2 regions of the Cupriavidus sp. SIMBA_020 genome follow, and region 1 is predicted to be linked to the other one. Evidence: predicted binding sites of a transcription regulator. Region 1 holds the regulator's gene; the other holds the start of a gene.
What was found. The regulator sigma-54, encoded in region 1, starts transcription at its own class of promoters, with help from an activator protein. The targets are predictions, from matches to a motif close to TGGCANGNAANCTGCTTT.
Positions count from the first base shown of each region.

Region 2: a site for sigma-54 is predicted at 7,139-7,156, ahead of SB751_RS18320 (nitrate- and nitrite sensing domain-containing protein). Genes of this name have one in related genera too.

Region 1 is NZ_JAWRWU010000007.1:301,397-311,711, forward strand. Features, by position in the region: gene mutY (A/G-specific adenine glycosylase) at 1-759, shown strand, start outside; gene SB751_RS16335 (LON peptidase substrate-binding domain-containing protein) at 786-1,448, opposite strand; gene rapZ (RNase adapter RapZ) at 1,493-2,392, opposite strand; gene SB751_RS16345 (PsiF family protein) at 2,457-2,789, opposite strand; gene hprK (HPr(Ser) kinase/phosphatase) at 2,898-3,869, opposite strand; gene SB751_RS16355 (PTS sugar transporter subunit IIA) at 3,926-4,381, opposite strand; gene hpf (ribosome hibernation-promoting factor, HPF/YfiA family) at 4,858-5,211, opposite strand; gene SB751_RS16365 (RNA polymerase factor sigma-54) at 5,262-6,743, opposite strand; gene lptB (LPS export ABC transporter ATP-binding protein) at 6,877-7,677, opposite strand; gene lptA (lipopolysaccharide transport periplasmic protein LptA) at 7,717-8,358, opposite strand; gene lptC (LPS export ABC transporter periplasmic protein LptC) at 8,422-9,057, opposite strand; gene SB751_RS16385 (SIS domain-containing protein) at 9,070-10,053, opposite strand; gene SB751_RS16390 (monovalent cation:proton antiporter family protein) at 10,226-10,315, shown strand, end outside.
Region 2 is NZ_JAWRWU010000009.1:125,848-136,162, forward strand. Features, by position in the region: gene SB751_RS18275 (aldo/keto reductase) at 1-746, shown strand, start outside; gene SB751_RS18280 (MFS transporter) at 782-2,032, shown strand; gene SB751_RS18285 (RidA family protein) at 2,013-2,489, opposite strand; gene SB751_RS18290 (antibiotic biosynthesis monooxygenase family protein) at 2,476-2,856, opposite strand; gene SB751_RS18295 (zinc-dependent alcohol dehydrogenase family protein) at 2,874-3,863, opposite strand; gene SB751_RS18300 (ArsR/SmtB family transcription factor) at 3,945-4,247, opposite strand; gene SB751_RS18305 (DUF2239 family protein) at 4,339-4,980, opposite strand; gene SB751_RS18310 (DUF305 domain-containing protein) at 5,145-5,603, shown strand; gene SB751_RS18315 (YncE family protein) at 5,616-7,088, shown strand; gene SB751_RS18320 (nitrate- and nitrite sensing domain-containing protein) at 7,211-8,539, shown strand; gene SB751_RS18325 (formate/nitrite transporter family protein) at 8,845-9,657, shown strand; gene SB751_RS18330 (protein kinase domain-containing protein) at 9,687-10,315, shown strand, end outside.

The sequences.
Region 1 (10,315 bases):
ACGGCGGCGGCCATCGCCGCGTTCAGCGCCGGCGTGCGCTCGCCCATCCTCGACGGCAACGTGAAACGCGTGTTCGCGCGCGTGTTCGGCATCCCCGGCTATCCGGGCGAGCGGGCCATCGAAACGCGGATGTGGGCGCTGGCCGAGCGCGCCTTGCCGCCCGCCGGCCCGCATCAGGCCGAAGACATGGTGGCCTACACGCAAGGCTTGATGGACCTGGGCGCGACGATCTGCTCGCGTGGCAAGCCGGCCTGCCTGGCCGATGCGGCGGCCTGCCCGCTGTCCGACCAATGCGTGGCCCGCCGTGAGGGCCTGACCGGCACGCTGCCGACGCCGAAGCCGCGCGCCGCGATTCCCGAGCGCAGCACGGTCATGCTGATCATCCGCCACGGCCGCGACGTTCTCGTCAATCTACGACCCGACAGTGGCATTTGGGGCGGCCTGTGGAGCCTGCCCGAAATGCCCGTCGACACGGTGCCCTTCGATGCGGACGCCGCCGAGGACGCCGCGCGCGAAGTCGCCCGGCAATTCGGCGTGCCGACGTCCGCGACGCTGGCCGGCGAGCTGACGCATGTGTTCACACACTTCCGCCTGTTGATCCGCGCGGTGCGGGTGGACCTTGGCGCGCTGGCGCTGCACAGCGGCGCGGACGACGGCGTCAGCCGACGCTGGTTGTCGCTCGACGACCTCGACGCGCTAGGCACGCCCGCACCGGTGCGGCGGCTGCTCGAAGATCAGGCGCGCGGCGGCTTGTTCTAGGAAAACTCAGGAAATGGCGAGGGGCGTCAGACGATGTGATGCTGGCGCATGTAGCGGTGGACGATCTCGATGCGCATGCCGGCATCGGGCAGCGCCATCAGCATCTGCTTGGCTTTGAGTGGCACCGGCAGCAACTCGCAGAGCCGGTTGGCGACCCAGCTCGGGTCGTCCCAGAGATACGGCTCGTTGAAGGGCAGGCGCGATTTGTCGGCCTGCTCGGCATGGATGGCGCTGACGATGCGCCGCAGCGCCGACAGGCATTCGCCGAGCAATTCGAGCTTGCAGTCGATCTCGTCGGGCGGCAGCAACGCCACCCGGGCCACGATCAGGCCGTCATCACGCGTGCTGTGGGAAAGGATCTGGAAGCGTTGCCGGCCGCGCGCCTCGATCAGCAGCACGCCCAGTTGTTCCATATTGCAGTCGACGATATCGGCCAGGCAGCCCACGTCTTCGGGCACGGTGGGCTGGTCCGGCTGCGCCACCTCGTTGCCACTCGCGATCAGGCAGACGCCGAACGGCGTGCGGTCGCGCATGCAGTTGCGCACCATGTCCACATAGCGCGCCTCGAACACGCGCAGCGGCAGGCGGCCATCGGGAAACAGTACCGTGTGGAGCGGAAACAGCGGCAGCGCGTCCAGATCAGGCGCGGGATGCGTCGAATGACCAGTGTCTGGTGGATGTGACGACATGCGATGCCGACTCCGGTTCCACTGCCAGGGAGGGACGTTGCGCGTCAGCCTGCCGGGGCAAGCTCGCGGTGTCTGACCAGCACATTACCATGTGCCCGGAAGTAGTTGGCAAGTCTTTCGGCGATAAACACCGAGCGGTGCTGACCGCCCGTGCAGCCAATCGCCACGGTCAGGTAGCTGCGGTTATCGGCAATGAAACTCGGCAGCCACTTCTCCACGTAGGCGCGGATGTCCTCGGCCATCGCCAGCACCATCGGCTGGCTTTGCAGGAAGTCGATTACCGGCACGTCGCGGCCCGTGAGCGGGCGCAGCGCGAGGTCGTAGTAGGGGTTGGGCAGCGAGCGGACGTCGAAGACCATGTCCGCGTCACTCGGCACGCCATGCTTGAAGCCGAACGATTCAAACAGCAGGGTGAGTTGCTGGCTGTCGCCCCGGATCAATTCCTTGATCCAGCTGCGCAGCGTGTTGGTACGGACGTTGCTGGTGTCGATGCGGTGCGCCGATTCGGCCAGCGGGCTCAGCAATTCGCGCTCCATCTCGATGGCTTCGATCAGCGAGGTGTCGTGCGGTGCCGCATCGGCATTGGCGCTGCCGGGCAGGGCGGGTGCCTCGGCCACGCGCCCGGAGAGCGGGTGACGGCGGCGTGTCTCGGAGTATCGCTGCACCAGCGCGTCGGTGTTGGCGGTCAGGAACAGCACCTGCACCTGGTGGCCGGCGGCGGCGAGCTGGCGCACGGTGTCCGGCAGCCGCGCCAGCGACTCGCGACTGCGAATGTCGGTGGCCACGCCGAGGTGGGTGTAGCCCTGCTCGGCCAGGTAGCTGGTCAGCTCGGGCAGGAATTGTGCCGGGAGGTTGTCGACGCAGTAGTAGCCTGCATCTTCCAGGACATTGAGGGCGACAGACTTGCCGGAGCCGGAGATTCCGGTGATGAGGAGGATCCGCATAGCCCTGCAAGGATAGCACCGGGTGATGGCTGCGTCATGACACCCGGCGCACAAAAAGTGACGATCAGGCCGCAGGCTTGGACAGGCAGTCGCTCATGAACTTCTTGTAGTCGTCGCCCTTCTTGCCCTTGCCCTGCTTGCTGCAGGCGGACATCTTGTCCTGCTGGGTCTTGGGTTCCGCGGCGGCGGCCGGCTTGTTGGAGAGGCAGTCGCTCATGAACGCCTTGCGTTCGTCGCCCTTCTTGCCGGTGGCCTGCGCGTTGCAGGCCTTCATCTTGTCCTGTTGGGCGTTGGCGGCCTTGTCGCCGGCCGCGGCGGGGGCCGAGGCACTCTGGGCAAACGCGCCCGTGGCAAGCAGCGGGGTCACCAGCACACACATCGCGATCAGCTTCTTCATGCTTCTCTCCTTGGCTGTGGAAACACTACGAATGGGTCCGATCCTTTGGCTCGATGCCCATTACAGCACAAACGATGGAGTGCCGGGGCGCGTTGACGCGCCCCCGCGTCAGAGCAGGCGGCCCTGGCCGCGCGAGACCACGTCCGCCTGCATGGCGGCGCGCTGGCGGTCCATGAAATCGCGCAGGGTGTCGATGCCGCGCAGGCGCAGTATCGTGTTGCGCACGGCCGCCTCCACCAGCACGGCAAGGTTGCGGCCGGCCGCAACCTGGATTTTCACCATGTGGATCGGCAGGCCCAGGACATCGAGATATTGCGAGTCCAGCGGCAGGCGCTCGAACTCGCCGTCGTTGCGGCGCACCAGCTGCACCACCAGCTTGAGCTTCATCTTCCGCCGCACGGCCGTCTCGCCGAAGATCGTCTTGATGTCGAGCAGGCCCAGGCCGCGCACTTCCAGCAGGTTCTGCAGCAGCGGTGGGCAGCGGCCCTCGATGAAGTCGGGCCCAAGTCGCACGAAATCGACGGCATCGTCGGCCACCAGGCCATGGCCGCGCGAAATCAGTTCCAGGCCCAGTTCGCTCTTGCCCAGGCCGGATTCGCCCATGATCAGCACGCCCATGCCGAGGATGTCGAGGAACACGCCGTGCATCGTCACGCGCGGGGCGGAGATGCGTGACAGGTAGAGCCGCAGGTGGTCGATCACGGCCGCCGACGACACCGGCGTGGTGAACAGCGGCGTGGACGAGCGCGTGCAGCGCAGCTCCAGGTCCGGCGGCGGCTCCATGCCATCGGCCACGACGAGGAACGGCGGCTCGAGCAGGATCAGCTCGCCCATCTGGCGCTTGCGCGGCTCATCGTCGAGCCGCTGGTAATACAGGATTTCCGGCTTGCCGAGCACCTGGATCCGGTTCGGGTGGATCAGGTTCAAGTGGCCGACGAGGTCCGCCGCCGAGGTGGCTTCACGGGCGAATTCCACGTCGAAGGCCCGGTCGGCGCCTTCCAGGCCGGCGACCCACGAGAGCTTGATGTCGGCTGCGTTGTCGTCGAAGATCGACTGCGAGGTGACGCCGGTGAGTTCCATGCGCGTATGACTTTCGGGGGCAGACAGGCCGTTTCAGGCGGCCGTTGGGGCGGGAGTCAGGGATGCCACTGCGTCAGCAGATCATGCACCGCTTCCGACGTGGGTAGCGTGGCGAGGCCCTCGCGCATCTCGCGGTCCGAGAGCAGCTGGGCGATTTCCGACAGGATTTCCAGATGTTGTTGCGTGGCCTGTTCCGGCACGAGCAGGAAGATCAACAGCGACACCGGCTTGCCGTCCGGCGATTCGAACGGGATGGGCTCGGCCAGGCGCATGAAGCCGGCCAGCGGCTGCTTGAGGCCCTTGATGCGGCCGTGCGGAATGGCCACGCCGGCGCCCAGGCCCGTGGAACCCAGCGATTCGCGCGCGAACAGGTTATCGGTCACGGTAGCGCGGGCCACGCCATGGTTGTTCTCGAACAGGAGCCCGGCTTGCTCGAAGACCCGCTTCTTGCTGGTGACGGTGACGTCGAGATGGATGTTGCCGGGTGGCAGCAATTTGGCCAAACGATTCATGGGCGATGCGCGAGAAGTCAGGTTAGCGGGCCGGGGCGCGAAGGCCGTCCCGCCGGATACGGGGCGAAGCTAGGGTACCGAGAACTTGTCTGGGACGCCCGCATTGGAGCGTCCGGCCATTATAGAGCAGGGCTCCACCGCGATTTTGCGATGCAGCGCCGGGGTCGCGGCGGTGCCACGACGTGCCGGCCGGCTTGCCCACCCGGGGTGTCCCGGGGCCGTCCTGTCGTTATTTGTATGGCGGAGCATACACCGTGGCGGGCGGCTTGCGAACACTTGTTCCCATTTTGACCGCTCCCGGGGGCCCCGGGTCGCCCTCGGGCGTGGCAATAAGGTAACGAAACATTCCAGGTGCCCGCACCGTCACCGCCATGGCGCGCGAGCATCAAAAAAGCCGCGCTGATTGCGCGGCTTGAGCTCTTCTTTTCAGTCCTCTGCAGGGTTGGCAACCGCTCTGCTTCCGGTTGCCTGCAGGTCTACTGCTGCGTCAGTTGCTGGGCGGCCATCTGGTACTTCACCGCCTCGCGATCATGGCCCTGTACGCGGTCCTTGTAGCGGATGACCTGGCGGTCGAGCTTGTCGACCAGACAGTCGATCGCCGCATACAGATCTTCATGATGCGCTTCGACGAAGATGTCCTTCCCCTTCAGATGCAGATTGATTTCCGCGTACTGGCGCCGGTCCTTCTCCTTGTGGTTGTCCACCGATAGCAGCACGCTCACGCCGATGACCTGATCGAAATGCCTGACAATTCGCTCCAGTTTCGTTTCCACATACTCACGCAGCGGGGGCGTGATGTCGAGGTGGTGTCCACTGATCTTGAAGTTCATAGCGCTTCTCCTTCTGAAAGAGCCGCACCAGGCAGGCGGTTGCGGCTCGGCTACAAAGTCTTGCGGAGATTCACTGCGGGGATCTTGAGCGCTTCGCGGTATTTGGCCACCGTGCGGCGTGCGACCACGAAGCCTTGCTCACCCAGCAGTTCGGCGATCCGGCTGTCGGAAAGGGGATTCCTGGGGTCTTCGGCTCCTATCAGTTGCTTGATCAGCGCGCGGATTGCCGTGGAAGAGGCCGCGCCGCCAGTCTCCGTGGAGACGTGGCTCCCAAAGAAGTACTTCAACTCGAAAGTACCCATGGGCGTGGCCATGTATTTATTCGTGGTGACCCGGGAAATGGTCGACTCATGTAAACCGAGTGTATCGGCTATTTCCCGCAAAACCAAGGGGCGCATCGCGATTTCGCCATGCGTGAAAAAGTTCTTTTGACGTTCGACAATGGCCTGAGAAACACGCAGGATCGTGTCGAATCGTTGCTGGATGTTCTTGATAAGCCACCGCGCCTCCTGAAGCTTCTGCTGCAGGCCCGCCGTCCCCGATTCGCCCTTCGCGCCGCGCAGAATCTGCGCATACATGTCGTTGATGCGCAGCCGTGGCATGACGTCCGGATTGAGCGCCGCGATCCACCCGCTGCCGCTCTTGCGCACGAACACGTCGGGCACCACGAAGTCGGCCTCGGGACGGTTGAACGCATGCCCCGGATACGGCGCCAGCGAGCGAATCAGTTCGTGAGCCGCCTTCAGTGCTATTTCGTCCACCTGGAGCGCTTTCTTTAGCCGTGTGTAGTCGCGCACGGCCAACAATTCCAGGTGATGGTTGACGATGGTCAGCGCCAGGTCGCGGTGCGGGTGCTTCAGGCGCCGCAATTGCAGGCTGAGGCACTCGGCGGCATTGCGCGCGCCCACGCCGGGCGGGTCGAAGCTCTGCAGCAGGGTCAGGATCGCGTGGACTTCGTCGATCTCGAATTCGAGTTCCTCGGGCAGTTCGGTGCAGATTTCCTCGAGCGAGGCGCTCAGGTAGCCGTCATCGTCGAGCGACTCGACCAGAAAGATGGCGAGGCCCTTGTCGCGCACCGAGATCTTCAGCGGGGCCAGCTGCTCCATCAGGTGCTCGCGCAGCGTGGGTTCGGCGTCGCGCAGCTGCATCGGCGTCTTTTCGTCCTCGTCGCCCTGCGGGCGGCGGGCAAAGTCGTCGAGGCTCCAGTCGCTGCCGTAGTCCTCGCTGCCGTTGTCGTTGTAGTTGTCGTCCTCGCCGCTGGATGCCCCGTCGCTGCGCGCGTCGCCGTTGGGCTGCGGCTCGGAGGAGGCCGGCGCCGGGGCGCTCTGGAGGTTGACCGAGCCATCGGCGGACACCCGCAGCGGGCTTTCGATCCAGTCGTTTTCGCGTTCGAGCAGGGGGTTTTCGGTGAGCGCCTGTTCCACTTCCTGCTGGAGTTCAAGCGTCGAGAGCTGCAACAATCGAATCGACTGTTGCAGCTGTGGGGTCAATGCCAGATGTTGCGAGAGACGAAGCTGAAGCGACGGTTTCATGCGACCTATTCTATGCGCATCCTTCCGACTATGGAACGGAAATTGCTATCGCCTATCGCTCTGGCTTCCTGATCGACCCCGGCTGTCGCCGTGGAGGCCGGGAGAAACGCGGCCGCGCGCGGCGGCCGATGGGTCACATGCGGAAGTTTTCGCCCAGGTAGACGCGTCGCACGGACTCGTTGGCGATGATTTCCTCAGGCTGGCCGGCAGCCAGCACCGTGCCTTCGCTGATGATGTAGGCGTGGTCGCAGATGCCGAGCGTCTCGCGCACGTTGTGGTCCGTAATCAGCACGCCGATATTGCGCGCCTTCAGGAAGCTGACGATGCGCTGGATTTCGCCCACGGCGATGGGGTCCACGCCGGCGAATGGCTCATCCAGCAGGATGAAGCGCGGCGCGGAGGCCAGCGCCCGGGCAATTTCCACGCGGCGGCGCTCGCCGCCGGAGAGCGAGAGCGCCGGGTTGTTGCGCAGGTGGGCGATCTGCAGGTCGTCCAGCAGCGAATCGAGGCGCCGTTCGATCTCCGCCTTCGGCAGCGACTTGCCGTTCTCGATCTGCAGCTCCAGCACGGCGCGGATGTTTTCCTCGACGTTGAGCTTGCGGAAGACCGAGGCCTCCTGCGGCAGGTAGGACAGGCCCATGCGGGCGCGCTCGTGGATCGGCAGGCCGCTGATGTGCTGGTCGTCCAGCACGATGTCGCCCTCGTCCAGCGCCACCAGGCCCACGATCATGTAGAACGATGTGGTCTTGCCGGCGCCGTTCGGGCCGAGCAGGCCCACCACCTCGCCGCTCTTCACGTCCAGCGAGACGTCCTTGACCACGGTGCGCGATCCGTAGCGCTTCTTCAGGTGGCGCACGACCAGCGTGCTGCTGTCGGTACGGGCGGCCGACGGGGCTGCGGCGGCGTTCGGGGCGAGCGTGGCGGAGTCGTTCATCAGGTCAATGCATGCGTGACGCGGCGGGCGCGTCCGGGTTCAGGGCTTGCCGGGCGCGGGCGCCGGCTTCAGTTCCAGCGGCGGCGGCGCGGCGGCGCCGCTGGCCTGGTCCGCGCGCGGCGAGAGCACGGCGCGCACGCGGCCGGACGGATTGCCGGTGGAGGTGTTGTTGTCGCCGCCCGCGGCCGTGTAGTACTCGTTGCGGCTGTCGTAGGTGATCACGGCGCCACGGATCTCGTCGACGGTCTTGGCGCCGGCGATCCGCGCCGCACGGGCATGGCCAATCAGCTTCGACATTTCCTGCTTGCCGTCGTACTCGATGCGGTCGCCCCAGCCGTCGATGTATTCGTCCACGCCGTCGCGCTTCTGCCGGATATACGCCTGGCGGCCCGGGTTGGCCGTGGCCACCGCGTACTGGTAGCCCTCGGGGTCGGTGCGGATCTGCGCGGCATCAGACTTCAGCACCATCGTGCCCTTGGTCAGCACCACGTTGCCGGTCAGCGTATAGATCTGCTTCACATCGTCGTAGCTGGCGTTGTTGGCCTCCAGCACCAGCGGCTTGTCCTTGTCGGCACGCTCCGCCAGGGCCGGCTGGGCCAGGGTCGCGCCAAGTGCGGCGATTGCCACCGCCAGGGCGGGCACGATGCGGCGACAGGACAACGTCGTCAGGGATGGGGTCATGGTGGTCAGCTGAGAGAATGACGGGCGATCCGTTGCCGGCGCCTGGCGTGCTTGTTGTTGTGCTTACTGCGTGGTCCGGGCCTGCCCCGACGGCGGATTCATGACGATGGTGCCGCGTACGTTGCCGAGCAATTGTACTTCGCGGGTGACATTGTTGAAGACCAGCCCGTTGGCGGTCATCACCGACGGCCCGCGCGTGAGCTGTACCGCTTTATCGGTCTTGACGATGTCGTCATTGACCAGCAACTGGAAATATTGCGACGCGGCGGTCATGCGCGGGTCCTTCGCCACATCGACGCCGGGCTGCCGCACCAGGAAGGCATTGCCGTACAGGTCGATCACGGAGCCCTCGGCGTTCATCACGCCCCGGTCCGCGTTGACCGTGACCGGGGGGCGGTCCGGCTGGTAGGCGCGCATGGCCGGCGTGGTCACCTCGTAGGTCTGGTCGTCCTCGAAATGGATCATCTTCACGCCGGTGAAGCGCATCTTGGTGGCGCCGGTGGTGTCCAGCTCCGTGGCCGAGAAGCGGTCCATGTAGTAGTCCGCCTCATGGCGCTTGGCGCGGTTCTGCGCGGCCTCGTCCTCATGGGGCGAGTTGATCTGCACCAGCCAGAACGTGCTGCCGGCCACCATCGCCATCAGCAGCAACGGCAGCAGCCGCATGACCAGACCGGAGATCCTGCCGAAGAAGTCCCGCATCGCCGGCCCCGTTCAGATGACCTTGGCGCGGGTCAGGTCATGGATGTGGAGCGCGCCCACGAGCTTGCCGTCGCCATCCACCACCAGCAGCTGGTTGATGCGGTTCGCCTCCATGATCTGCACGGCCTCCACGGCCAGATGGTCCTGGTTCACCACGTGGGGGTTGCGGTGCATGACCTCGCCGATGGGCACGGTGCGCCAGTCGCGCGGGGTTTCCAGCAGGCGGCGCAGGTCGCCATCGGTGAACACGCCGATGGCGTGGCCGTCCGGGTCCACCACGGCCGTCATGGCCAGGCCCTTGCGGGTGATTTCCATCAGTGCCTGGGCCAGCGGGGTGTTTTCACGCACCTCGGGCACGCCGTTGCCGGTGCGCATGACGTCGCGCACGTGGGTCAGCAGCTTGCGGCCCAGCGCGCCGCCCGGGTGCGAGCGGGCGAAGTCTTCCTCGCCAAAGCCGCGTGCGTCCAGCACGGCCACGGCCAGGGCGTCGCCCAGCGCCAGCGCCGCCGTGGTGCTGGCGGTCGGGGCCAGGTTCAGCGGGCAGGCCTCCTGGGCCACGGCGCCGTCCAGATGGGCGTCGGACAGCTTGGCGAGGTTCGATTCCGGGTTCCCGGTGACCGAGATCAGCCCGGCGCCGATGCGCTTGACGATCGGGACGATCGACAGCAGCTCGGCCGTCTCGCCGGAATTGGAGAACGCGATCAGCACGTCGTCGCGCGTGATCATGCCCAGGTCGCCGTGGCTGGCCTCGGCCGGGTGCACGAAGAACGACGGCGTGCCCGTGGAAGCCAGCGTGGCCGCCACCTTGCGGCCGATGTGGCCGGACTTGCCGATGCCGGACACGACCACGCGTCCGGTGCAGCCCAGGATCATCTGGACCGCCTTGGTAAACGCGGGCGTCAGTCGGTCAGCCAGCGCGGAAACGGCGTCGGCTTCGATCTTGAGGGTGTGGCGGGCGAGCTTAAGTGCTCGTTCCGCATCGAAATTGGCTATCATGGCGACGAAGTATACCAACGAATGCGATGGCGACCGGCCCGGCTTTTTTGGCCACGGGGTCCCGGCGACCGCCGCTTGCCGTGTTTCCCCGGCTAGGCACCGATGCCGGGACGGCGCGCGTGCCCGGCCGGCTCGTTCCAGATTCTGCCCAAGTCTTCCCTAAGCCCGCCGAATGCATTCTCCGCTGGAACTGACCCTCGTGCTGCTGGCCGCCGCCGTTTTCGGCGTGGTGGCTTTCCGCATGCTGCAACTGCCACCCATG
Region 2 (10,315 bases), on a different contig from region 1:
CCGCCCGTGACCTGGGCGAGAAGGGCGACGTGTTCCGGCACGGCCGCGCCAACCGGATCGTCAACGACTACTCCGAGGCGGCGACGCTGCGCTCGATCGAGGACAGCCTGCAGCGCCTGAAGACCGACCGGCTCGACATCGTGTGGGTGCACGATGTTGCGCAGGACTTCTACGGTGACGAGTGGCTCGGCGTGTTCGAGACCGCACGCAAGGGGGCCTTCAAGGCGCTGGACCGGCTGCGTGACGAAGGCGTGATCCGCGCCTGGGGACTGGGCGTGAACCGGGTCGAGCCCATTGAGCTGCTGCTCGACCTGCAGGGCCCGCGGCCGGACGGCTTCCTGCTCGCCGGCCGCTACACGCTGCTGGACCATTCGCGGGCCCTGCAGCGGGTGATGCCGCAGGTGGCCGCCCGCGGCCTGGGCATCGTGGTCGGCGGACCCTACAGCTCCGGCGCGCTGGTCGGCGGCCCCAACTTCGAGTACGCCCCGGCGACGCCGGCGATCCTGGACCGGGTGCAGGCGATCAAGGCAATCGCCGATCGCCACGGCGTGACCATGAAGGCGGCCGGCCTGCAGTTCTCGCTGGCTCATCCGGCCGTGGCAGCCGTGATCCCCGGCGCCAGCCGGCCGGAACGCATCGCCGAAGACCGCGCCGCTTTGGCGGCCCAGGTGCCGGCCGACTTCTGGCGCGAACTGCGCCAGGCCGGACTGGTGCATCCGGATGCACCGCTGCCGCATGGCGTCTGACACCCTGTCTTGAACCACCGCCCGGGAGAACCGCCATGCACAACCAAGCCTACGAACCCCAGTGCAACTCGACGAAGACGCACTGCACCGACGCCCGCCAGATCAGCCGCAGGACCTTGACGCTGCTGGCACTGGCACTCGGCACCTTCTCGATCGGTACGTCCGAATTCGCCAGCATGGGCCTGCTCCAGCAGTTTGCCGCGGGCCTGGAACTCGACCTGACCACCGCCACGCACGCCATCGAGGCCTATGCCCTGGGCGTGGTGCTGGGCGGCCCCGCCGTCACGATCCTGGCCGCCAAGCTGAACCGCAAGCACCTGTTGCTGGCCTTGATGGGGGTCTTCGTGCTGGGCAATGTGCTGTCGTCGGTGGCAACCGGCCTGGTCAGCTTCACGCTGGCGCGCTTCCTGAGCGGCATTCCGCAAGGGGCCTACTTCGGCGCGGGCGCCGTGGTGGCCTCCTACATCGTCGGGCCGGGTCAGGGTGGGCGGGCCTTTGCGCTGGTGATGACGGGCCTGACCGTCGCCACCATCGTGGGGTCGCCGCTGGCCACGCTGATGGGCCAGACCCTTGGCTGGCGCAATGCCTATCTGGCCGTGTCGGCACTGGGCCTGTTGTCGCTGGTGGCGCTATGGGCCTGGGTGCCGCGCTCCAGCGCGCTGGACGGCGGGCCGGTGCTGCAGGAGCTTCGGGCCCTGAACTCCCCGGCCGTCTGGGCGATGGTGGCCGTGGCCGCCCTGGGCGTGGCCAGCATCTTCGCCGTCTACACCTTTATTGGCCCCTTCGTCACCGACGGCGCCCGGCTCGGCGAGCACTGGATTCCGATTGCGCTGGCCCTCTTCGGCGTCGGCATGACGCTGGGCAACGTCCTCGGCGGCTGGCTGGCCGACCGTCATCCCACGCGGGGCGTGGCAGCCGGCTTCGGCAGCGCGCTGGTCGCCATGGCGCTGCTGGCGATGGGCGGCCAGAACGCCGGTGTCCTGATGGCGGGCCTGTTTGCGGTGGGCGCAACGATGATGGTGGCGATCCCGACCATCCAGGTCCGGCTCACCCAGGCCGCTCCGGATGCGCCGACGCTGATGGGCGCAATGAACCTGGCGGCGCTCAACGTGGCCAACGCCATTGGCGCGTGGACGGGCGGGCAGGCCATCGCGCAGGGCCACGGGCTGCTGTCAGCCGTGTGGGCCGGCTTTGCCCTGACGCTGGCCGGTCTTGTGTGGTTCCTGCGGATTTCCCGCAAGCAATCTCACCAAACGATTGACGCCACTACGCAGGCCGTATCGTAAAAATAAAATCCACTTCTATCGACGCGCCTTTTGGCAATTGCAGTACACCAACAGACGAGCGAGTGTGTATGCCGACGTCGCCCAGCACCGAATACAGGACGTCGGATGCGCCGTCGGCCACTTCGCTCTGCATCGTGAAGTCTGGCGCGCTGCGCACAAATACGGTGATGCGCGGCACCGCCTGGATGGCGTCGAGCGTTCCGCAGCTTTTTTTGATGAGGGACAGGGCACGCAGCGTCGAAGTCCCTGCTGCACGGCGCGCCTCGTCGAGCGAAATGGATTCGCCCACTACGCCAACGAAGCGCACCGTTTCTCCAACTCGCGGGATTTGGCCAGCAACGTAGGCTACGTTGCCATCAACCAAAACAGGTGTGTACTTTCCACCGATCTTGATTTCCTCGTCCGGATCAAATCCGAATTCCGCCGCGATCTGCCGCAGCTTGTCATCTCTTGTCATAGGCACCTTCACCGACGCTGTCGAAAGGGTAAAGCGTAATCGATTGCGCTGCGTTTGTCTGAGACGACGCTTGGTCCCCACCCCTCTCTGCAACGTGATAGACCGTCGGCTCTCCCGCCAGGTATGCCTCCAACCCGGCCATGAACGTCTGATGGTCTTCGCTCGGTTCGAAACCCAGCCGATGATCCTCGAGCGAGGACCATCGTACGATGAGGTTGAAGACTTCGGGCGTTTCAATGCCCTGTGCAAGCAGATGGCCGCCATAGCCCTTCGCCCGGGCGAGCAGCGGCGCGACCCTGGCGAACGCATCGGTAAACGTGTCGAGGTGTTCCTTGCGGACGGGCAGCAGGGCAATTTCGTAGATCATGCTGTTCCTTCAATGGCTCAGGCGTTTGCACGGTCGCGCTGCGCCAGCGGCCCAACCGCAATCGCGATCTTTCCCTGCAGGCCGTTGTCGGAACGCTCGAGTCGGGCGTGGGCGAGGGGGATGTCGGCGAGGGAATAGACAGCGCCGACGTGCGGCCGCAGTTGGCCGCGCTCGACCAATGCGCTCAGTTCATCGAGCTTGCCGCGGTTCTGTCGTGTGAACACGAAGTGGTAGCTCGCGTTCTTGCCCCATGCCTGTATCACGTTCTGCGGCTGCGCGGTATCGACGATCGAGACAACGCGGCCGAGCTGGGCGAGGGCGTCGGGGCTGCGGGACAGCGTGTTGCCGCCGACGGTGTCGAGCACGACATCGACGCCTTGGCCGCCTGTCTCGCGCAGGATCGCGTCGACGTAATCCTCTTTCCGATAGTCGATGACCACGTCGGCCCCCAGGCGTCTTGCGAACTCGAAGTTGGCATCGCGTACGGTCGTGAATACCCGGGCGCCCATCGCCTTCGCGACCTGGATCGCGATATGGCCGACGCCGCCCGCCCCGCCGTGGATCAGGATGCTTTCTCCCACGCGCAGCGCCGCACGCGCGCCCAGCGCTTCCCACACCGTTCCGCCAACGAGGCTCAGGCTTGCCGCTTCGAGGTGGCTCAGGGACGCAGGCTTCTTCCCGACGATGTTCTCGGATGCAACGTGGTATTCGGCATAGCTTCCGGGGCCGTCGAAGATCTGCGGGGTGTACCAGACTTCGTCGCCGGGGGTGAAGGCCGTCACGCCGGGGCCGATGGCTTCGACGACGCCAGAGACGTCGTGGCCGGTAATGGCGGGCAGCGGCACCAGGTCGGCGTAGTCACCGCGCCGGACCTGATAGTCCAGGGGATTGATCGAGGTGGCCTCGACCCGGACCAGGACTTGTCCCGCCTGAGGCGCGGGCTTGGGTACGTCCCAAAGTGCGAACGCGTCAGGGCCGCCGAATGTTTTCAGTACCAGTGCTTTCATTGCGTTTCTCCGGTGTGTTTCGATAAAAAGGGATATCGGGAAATATCGATATAAAGAGGCAAAAAACAGGCAGGCAAAAAATCAAAGCTCCTTCCCGATGAGCTGGGTGAGAGCGCTGATGGCTGCTTCGTTCCGCTTGTAGTAGGTCCACTGTCCGATGCGCCGGACCTCGACCAGGCCCGCGCGTTGCAGGGTGGCAAGGTAATCCGACACCGTTGATTGCGACAGCCCGACCCCTTCCTGGATGCTGCTCACGCAAACGCCCACCGTGTGAACATCGCCCTCATCCTGGGGCGGGAAGTGCTTCACGGGGTCTTTCAGGCCGCGCAGGATCTCGAGCCGAGTCCGGTTCGAGAGGGCTTTGAAAATTTCGAGCAGGTCCATGACGGCAGTATATCGACATTTCCCGATATGTCAATGAAGGGTGCAGCCGGTGCCTGCTTCACCGCATTCGTCGTGCTGGGGCGGCCCGCCCTCAGCCCTCAACTTGCTCGCCGTTCTCCTCCGCACCCTCCTCCGCACCCTCCCCAAACCCCAACCAAACCACATGCCCGCGCACGTCCTCGGGCCATCCGGCGATCAACTCCCCCAAGCGGCCCCGCTCATCCGCAAACAGCGCCCGTGCCGCCTCCTCAAAACCCGGGAGATCCCCGGCCATTGCCGACATGAAGTGATACGCCCGCTCCCGTGCCGCGCGGCGATTGTCGCCATGCGCATTCGCGCGGCGTGCCTCTTCCACGAGCTTTCGCAGCGCCACGGATGCCCCGCCCGGCTGCTGGGCCAGCCAGTCCCAATGACGCGGCAATAGCGTGACCTCGCGCGCCACGACGCCGAGTTTCGGGCGGCCCCTGCCGCGCGGCGTGTCCGGGGTGTCGTCCTGATCGGCGGCGGCATCCCCGCCCTCCGGCTGGAACCGGGCGACGATCTCCGCATCGCTGCCGCGTGTGTCGATGTCGATGGTGCGCCCGGTGGCGTTGTCGAAGACCAGCACCGGGCCGCTGGCTTTCCCTTCCATTGCGCGCCTGACCGCCAGTGCGACCACGCCGAGCGGGCCGGAGGCGAGGCGTCGATGGCCCTCGAAGGCGATATGGGACGGAAGGATTTCAGTTGGATTCATGGTTTGCCCCTTGGTGATGGCCGCAATTTATACCCGGATAAAATTAAAGTCAATATTACCCGGGTATAAATTTGCCGCACCCCGCCATGGAATAACCGCCGGGTGCCCTGCGTTTACCGGGCATGTGGCCTCGCGTGAGGCCGCCGCCCTTCGCGAGGAGCCCCGTGCCCAGTCTTCCACGATCACCAAGATCCACCCTCCGGTTTGTCCTGCCGCTATTGGCCGCCCTTGCGCTGCCCGCCGTCGCGGCGCCGCCCGCCGGCCCTGACGGCGCCGCGTTCCTGGCGGAGAGCGATGCCGCCATGACGAAGATGATGGACGACATGGCGGTCAAGCCCAGCGGCAACGTCGACGAGGATTTCGTCGCGATGATGATTCCCCACCATCAGGGCGCCATCGACATGGCCATGGCCGAACTGCGCCACGGCAAGAACGAGCAGCTCCGGCGCATCGCGCAGGAAATCATCGTCGACCAGTTGCAGGAGATTGCCGCGATGCGGCTGGCGCTGGGGCAGCCCCTCCCGCCTTCCACGCCGGCGCCTACCCGGCCCGATCCGGTCCAACCAACGACCCAACCGGCGACCCAACCGACTCCCCCCAACCATTCCGCTCACGCGCACTGAATCGCCCCGACCATGACAAGACACGCCCTCAGGAACACCCTCTCCCTCATGCTGCTGCTCGGCGCGGCCGGCGCGGCCCTGGCCGGTCAGGCGCCAGGGTCTTCGGCGGCGCCAGACGTGCCTATCAGCCACCGGGACCGCCTCTACGCCGCGGAGCAGTTCTCGAATACGGTTTCCGTGACGGACCCGGCGGACAACCGGTTGCTGGGCGTCATCCGCCTGGGCGACCCCGCGCCCGGCAACTTCAGCCCGCTGTATCGCGGCCAGGTGCTGGTGCACGGCATGGGCTTCTCGCCGGATCACCGCACCCTGGCCGTTGTGTCGATCGGATCGAACTCGGTGTCGTTCATCGACACCGCCACCAATGCCGTCAAGCACGTCACCTATGTGGGACGGTCTCCGCACGAGGCGTTCTACACGCCGGACGGCAAGGAGGTCTGGGTCACCGTGCGCGGGGAGAACTACATCTCGGTGATCGACGCCGCCACGTTCCAGGAAAAGACCCGCATCACCGTGGCCGACGGCCCGGGCATGCAGATCTTCTCGCCCGATGGCAAGTACGGCTACATCTGCTCGTCGTTCAACCCGGAAACGGCGGTGGTCAGCGTGGCCGACCACCAGATCGTGGGGCGCGTGAAGCAGGAGAGCCCGTTCTGCCCGAACATCGCCGCCACGCCTGACGGCAGGCAGGTCTGGTTCACGCTCAAGGACATCGGCAAGGCCCAGGTGTTCGAGGCCCGCCCGCCCTTCCGCCTGATCAAGACGCTGGAGACGGGCCCGATCACCAACCACGTCAACTTCGCCCACACGGCGGCGGGCGACTTCGCCTATATCACGGTGGGCGGGCTGAATCAGGTCAAGGTGTTCCGGACTGACGACTTCTCCCAGGTGGCCACGATTCCGGTGGGGAGCCTGCCGCACGGCATCTGGCCCTCGGGCGACGGCACCCGCATCTACGTGGGGCTGGAGAACGCCGACCAGCTGACCGCCATCGACACCGCCACCAACCAGGTGGTGGCCAACGTGCCGGTCGGGCAGGCGCCGCAGGCCATCGCCTATGTGCCGAACGCCGTGCCCGAGGGCGACGGCACGCAGGGGCTCCAGCCGCTGGGGGTAGCCGGGCAGACCACGCAGCTGAAGCTGCATGGCGTCGTGAACGGCAAGCCGGTGGCCACCGACCATGCGCCGACCAGCGTCACGCTGTTCGACCAGGGGCTGCTCCAGGTCCTGCAGGCATCGGCCACCGGGCTGCAACCGAAGCATGCCTATGTGCTGGCGCTCGCCAGCCGCGCGGACGGCGGCGGCCCGCTGGAGCCGCTCGCCGCCTTCATGACGAATCCGGCCGGCTCGGCCATCGTCAACGCGATTGGCCCGATCCGGCAGGTGGTGCGGGACGATGCCGGGGCCGGCGCGCGCCGCTATCTCGTGATCGCCCCGTCGGAAAATGGCAAACCCGGCGCGCCTGTGCAGGTGCAGGCACTGTAGGCGGACAGCGGGACAGAGAGGCAGGGAAGGCGCGGCACGGATGATACAAATGGCACGACATTTGCGTACTACCCAGCAAATGCGTAGTACCCATCCCGGCCGCGCCCCACACTCCCAGAACAATGCCCCTTTCCGCCTCAACCCTCGTCCTTCGGGCCAAGCAGCTCGAGATCGAGGCCGTTCGCCTGATGGCAAGCCGTGTGGAGCTGGCCGACCTGATCGGCCAGCTGATCCACGCCTTGCAGCGTGAACGGGGGGCCAGCAGCATCTTCCTGGCCTCGGGTGGGCAACGGCTGGCGCAGGAGCGCCAGACGGCGATGGGCGAAGCGGTCCACATCGCGTCCCGGCTGGACGAGCGCTTTGCCAGCCAGCTGGAAGCGGGCCAGACAGGGCAGACAGGCACGGCGTCGATGGTGTCGTTGATGGCCTGGGTGCAGCTCGACCTGGCCACGCTGCCGGCGCTGCGCCACTCCATCGATCAATGCCAGACCACCGCGCACGACGCCGTGGCGGCATTCAGCCGCCTGATTGCCGCGCTGCTGGAGTTGATCTTCCATCTGGCCGATGTGGCCATGTACCCGGGCATCGCCCGGCCGCTGGTGGCCTTCGTCTACCTCGTGCAGGGCAAGGAAGCCGCCGGGCAGGAGCGGGCCGTCGGCGCGCAGATGTTCGCCTCCGGCACCTGCGCCGGCACCGCGCAGCAGCGCGTGCAGCAGTTGGTGGAAGCCCAGCAGCGCAGCTTCCAGATGTTCGAGCGCTTTGCCGATCCGACGCTGCTCGCGGCATGGCGGCAACGGCAGGCCAGCGCCGCGGTTGCCGCGCAGGACGGCATGCGCCGCACGCTGCTGACCACGCCGCCGGGCGCGGCGCTGGTTCACGATGACAGCGAGAAATGGTTCGAAGTGTGCAGCGAGGTCATCACCGGCATGTGGACGCTGGAGATGCAGGTGGTACAGGACCTGCGCAAGGCCTGCGAGGCGCAGATCCAGCGTTCCCAGGCCGATCTCCAGGATTCGGCCGGGCTGCTGCGCCAGCTGCTGGACAATCCGCCGCCCCATACCCATGCCGTCGAGCGATTTTTCGATGTGGCCGAGCAGCCCGCCGCCGCCCCGGTGCTGCCGGGCATGCCCGATGCCGCGAACGGGCCTGCCGACGTGCACGCCACCACGGTCACGTCGCTGGAGCGCCTGCTGCGCCAGCAGTCGGCACGGCTGGCCCAGACCGAAGTGGAACTCGATGCGGCCCGGCGCGCGCTCAAGGAGCGCAAGGTGATCGAGCGCGCCAAGAATGCGCTGATGGCCCGTATGGGGCTCAGCGAGGACGCCGCCTTCCGGGCCCTGCAGAAGGCGTCGATGGACAACAATCGCCGGCTGGCGGACATCGCCGAAGCCACCCTGTCCCTCACCGGCCTCGCCCTGCCCCCACAGGACGACGATCGGCACCAGGATTGAACCCGGCCACCCACGCGCACCAAAAGCGGGCGGGCCATGCACTACCAACGCCCCCGGGATCGTCACTCACCCCAACCCGGCCCCAACCCGGCCCCTTCCCGGCCCCACCCCGCGGCGGGCATGGAACCTGCGTTGCACTGACATCGGGCTGATGGCGGCCTGGAAGTACACCCCCCTGTAAAGCATCAAGGATGACGGCGTCCTGTCACGCGCCGGCCGTAGGCCGGGCGGACGGACGCCGTTTGTCATTTCCGAGCCAAACGAAGCAAACGAAGCAAACGAAGCAAACGGAGAGGAAATACACAATGGCCTATCTCGCCCCCACCGAGTTCGTCACCAAGATGGTCGATGCCGGAGAGTCCAAGCTGCTGATGTCCACGCGGGACACGCTGATCCGGTCCTATATGGCCGGCGCCATCCTGGCGCTGGCGGCGGCCTTCGCGGTGACCGTCACCGTCAACACCGGCAACGCGCTGGTTGGCGCACTGCTGTTCCCGGTCGGCTTCTGCATGCTGTACCTGATGGGCTTCGACCTGCTGACCGGCGTCTTCACGCTCGCGCCGCTGGCCGTGCTGGACCGCCGCCCGGGCGCCACCTGGGGCGGCGTCATGCGCAACTGGGGCCTGGTGTTCTGCGGCAACTTCGCCGGCGCCATCACCGTGGCGCTGTTCATGGCCATCATCTTCACCTTCGGGTTCTCCGAGGCCCCCAACGCCGTCGGCCAGAAGATCGGCCACATCGGCGAAGGCCGTACCGTGGGCTACGCCGCGCACGGCGCCGCCGGCATGCTGACGCTGTTCATCCGCGCCGTGATGTGCAACTGGATGGTCTCCACGGGCGTGGTGGCCGCCATGATGTCGACCTCGGTGTCCGGCAAGGTCATCGGCATGTGGATGCCCATCCTCGTGTTCTTCTACATGGGCTTCGAGCACTCCATCGTGAACATGTTCCTGTTCCCGTCGGGCCTGATGCTGGGCGGCAACTTCACGATCATGGACTACCTGATCTGGAATGAAATCCCCACCGTGCTGGGCAACCTGGTAGGCGGCCTGACCTTCGTGGGCGCCACGCTCTACAGCACGCACTACAAGACGGCCAGCAAGCGCGCGCTGGGCTGATCGTTATCCGGCATCGAGGCGACCACGCCATGTCCGGCGGGCTCCAGGTCAGCGTTGGCCAACATTCCGACGCTGGCCGGAAGGCGGTCAACCAGGACTTTCATGGCGTGGCCCACCCCGTCGGCCACCACCGCGTGACCAAGGGCGTCGCGCTGGCGCTGGCGGACGGCATCAGCAGCAGCGCGGTGAGCCAGATCGCCAGCGCTGCCGCCGTCCGCACCTTCCTCGAGGACTACTACTGCACGTCCGAAGCCTGGACCGTGCGGCGGGCGGCGCAGTGCGTGCTGGCCGCCGTCAACTCCTGGCTCCACGCCCAGAGCCGGCACAGCGAGGCCCGCTTCGACCGCGATCGCGGCTACGTCTGCACCTTCAGCGCGCTGATCTTCAAGGCGCGGGAGGCCCACCTGCTGCACGTGGGCGACGCGCGCGTCTATCGGCTGCATCGGCATACGCTGGAGCAGCTTACCGTCGATCACCGGATCTGCGTATCGGCCTCCGAGGCCTATCTGGGCCGGGCGCTGGGCGCGAGCCCGTCTGTCGAGATCGACTACCGCACGTGGGGCGTGGAGCCCGGCGAGGTCTACCTGCTGGCCACCGATGGCGCCTATGAATACCTGGAAGCCGCCGATATCCACCAGGCCCTGACCGCCAGCGGCGA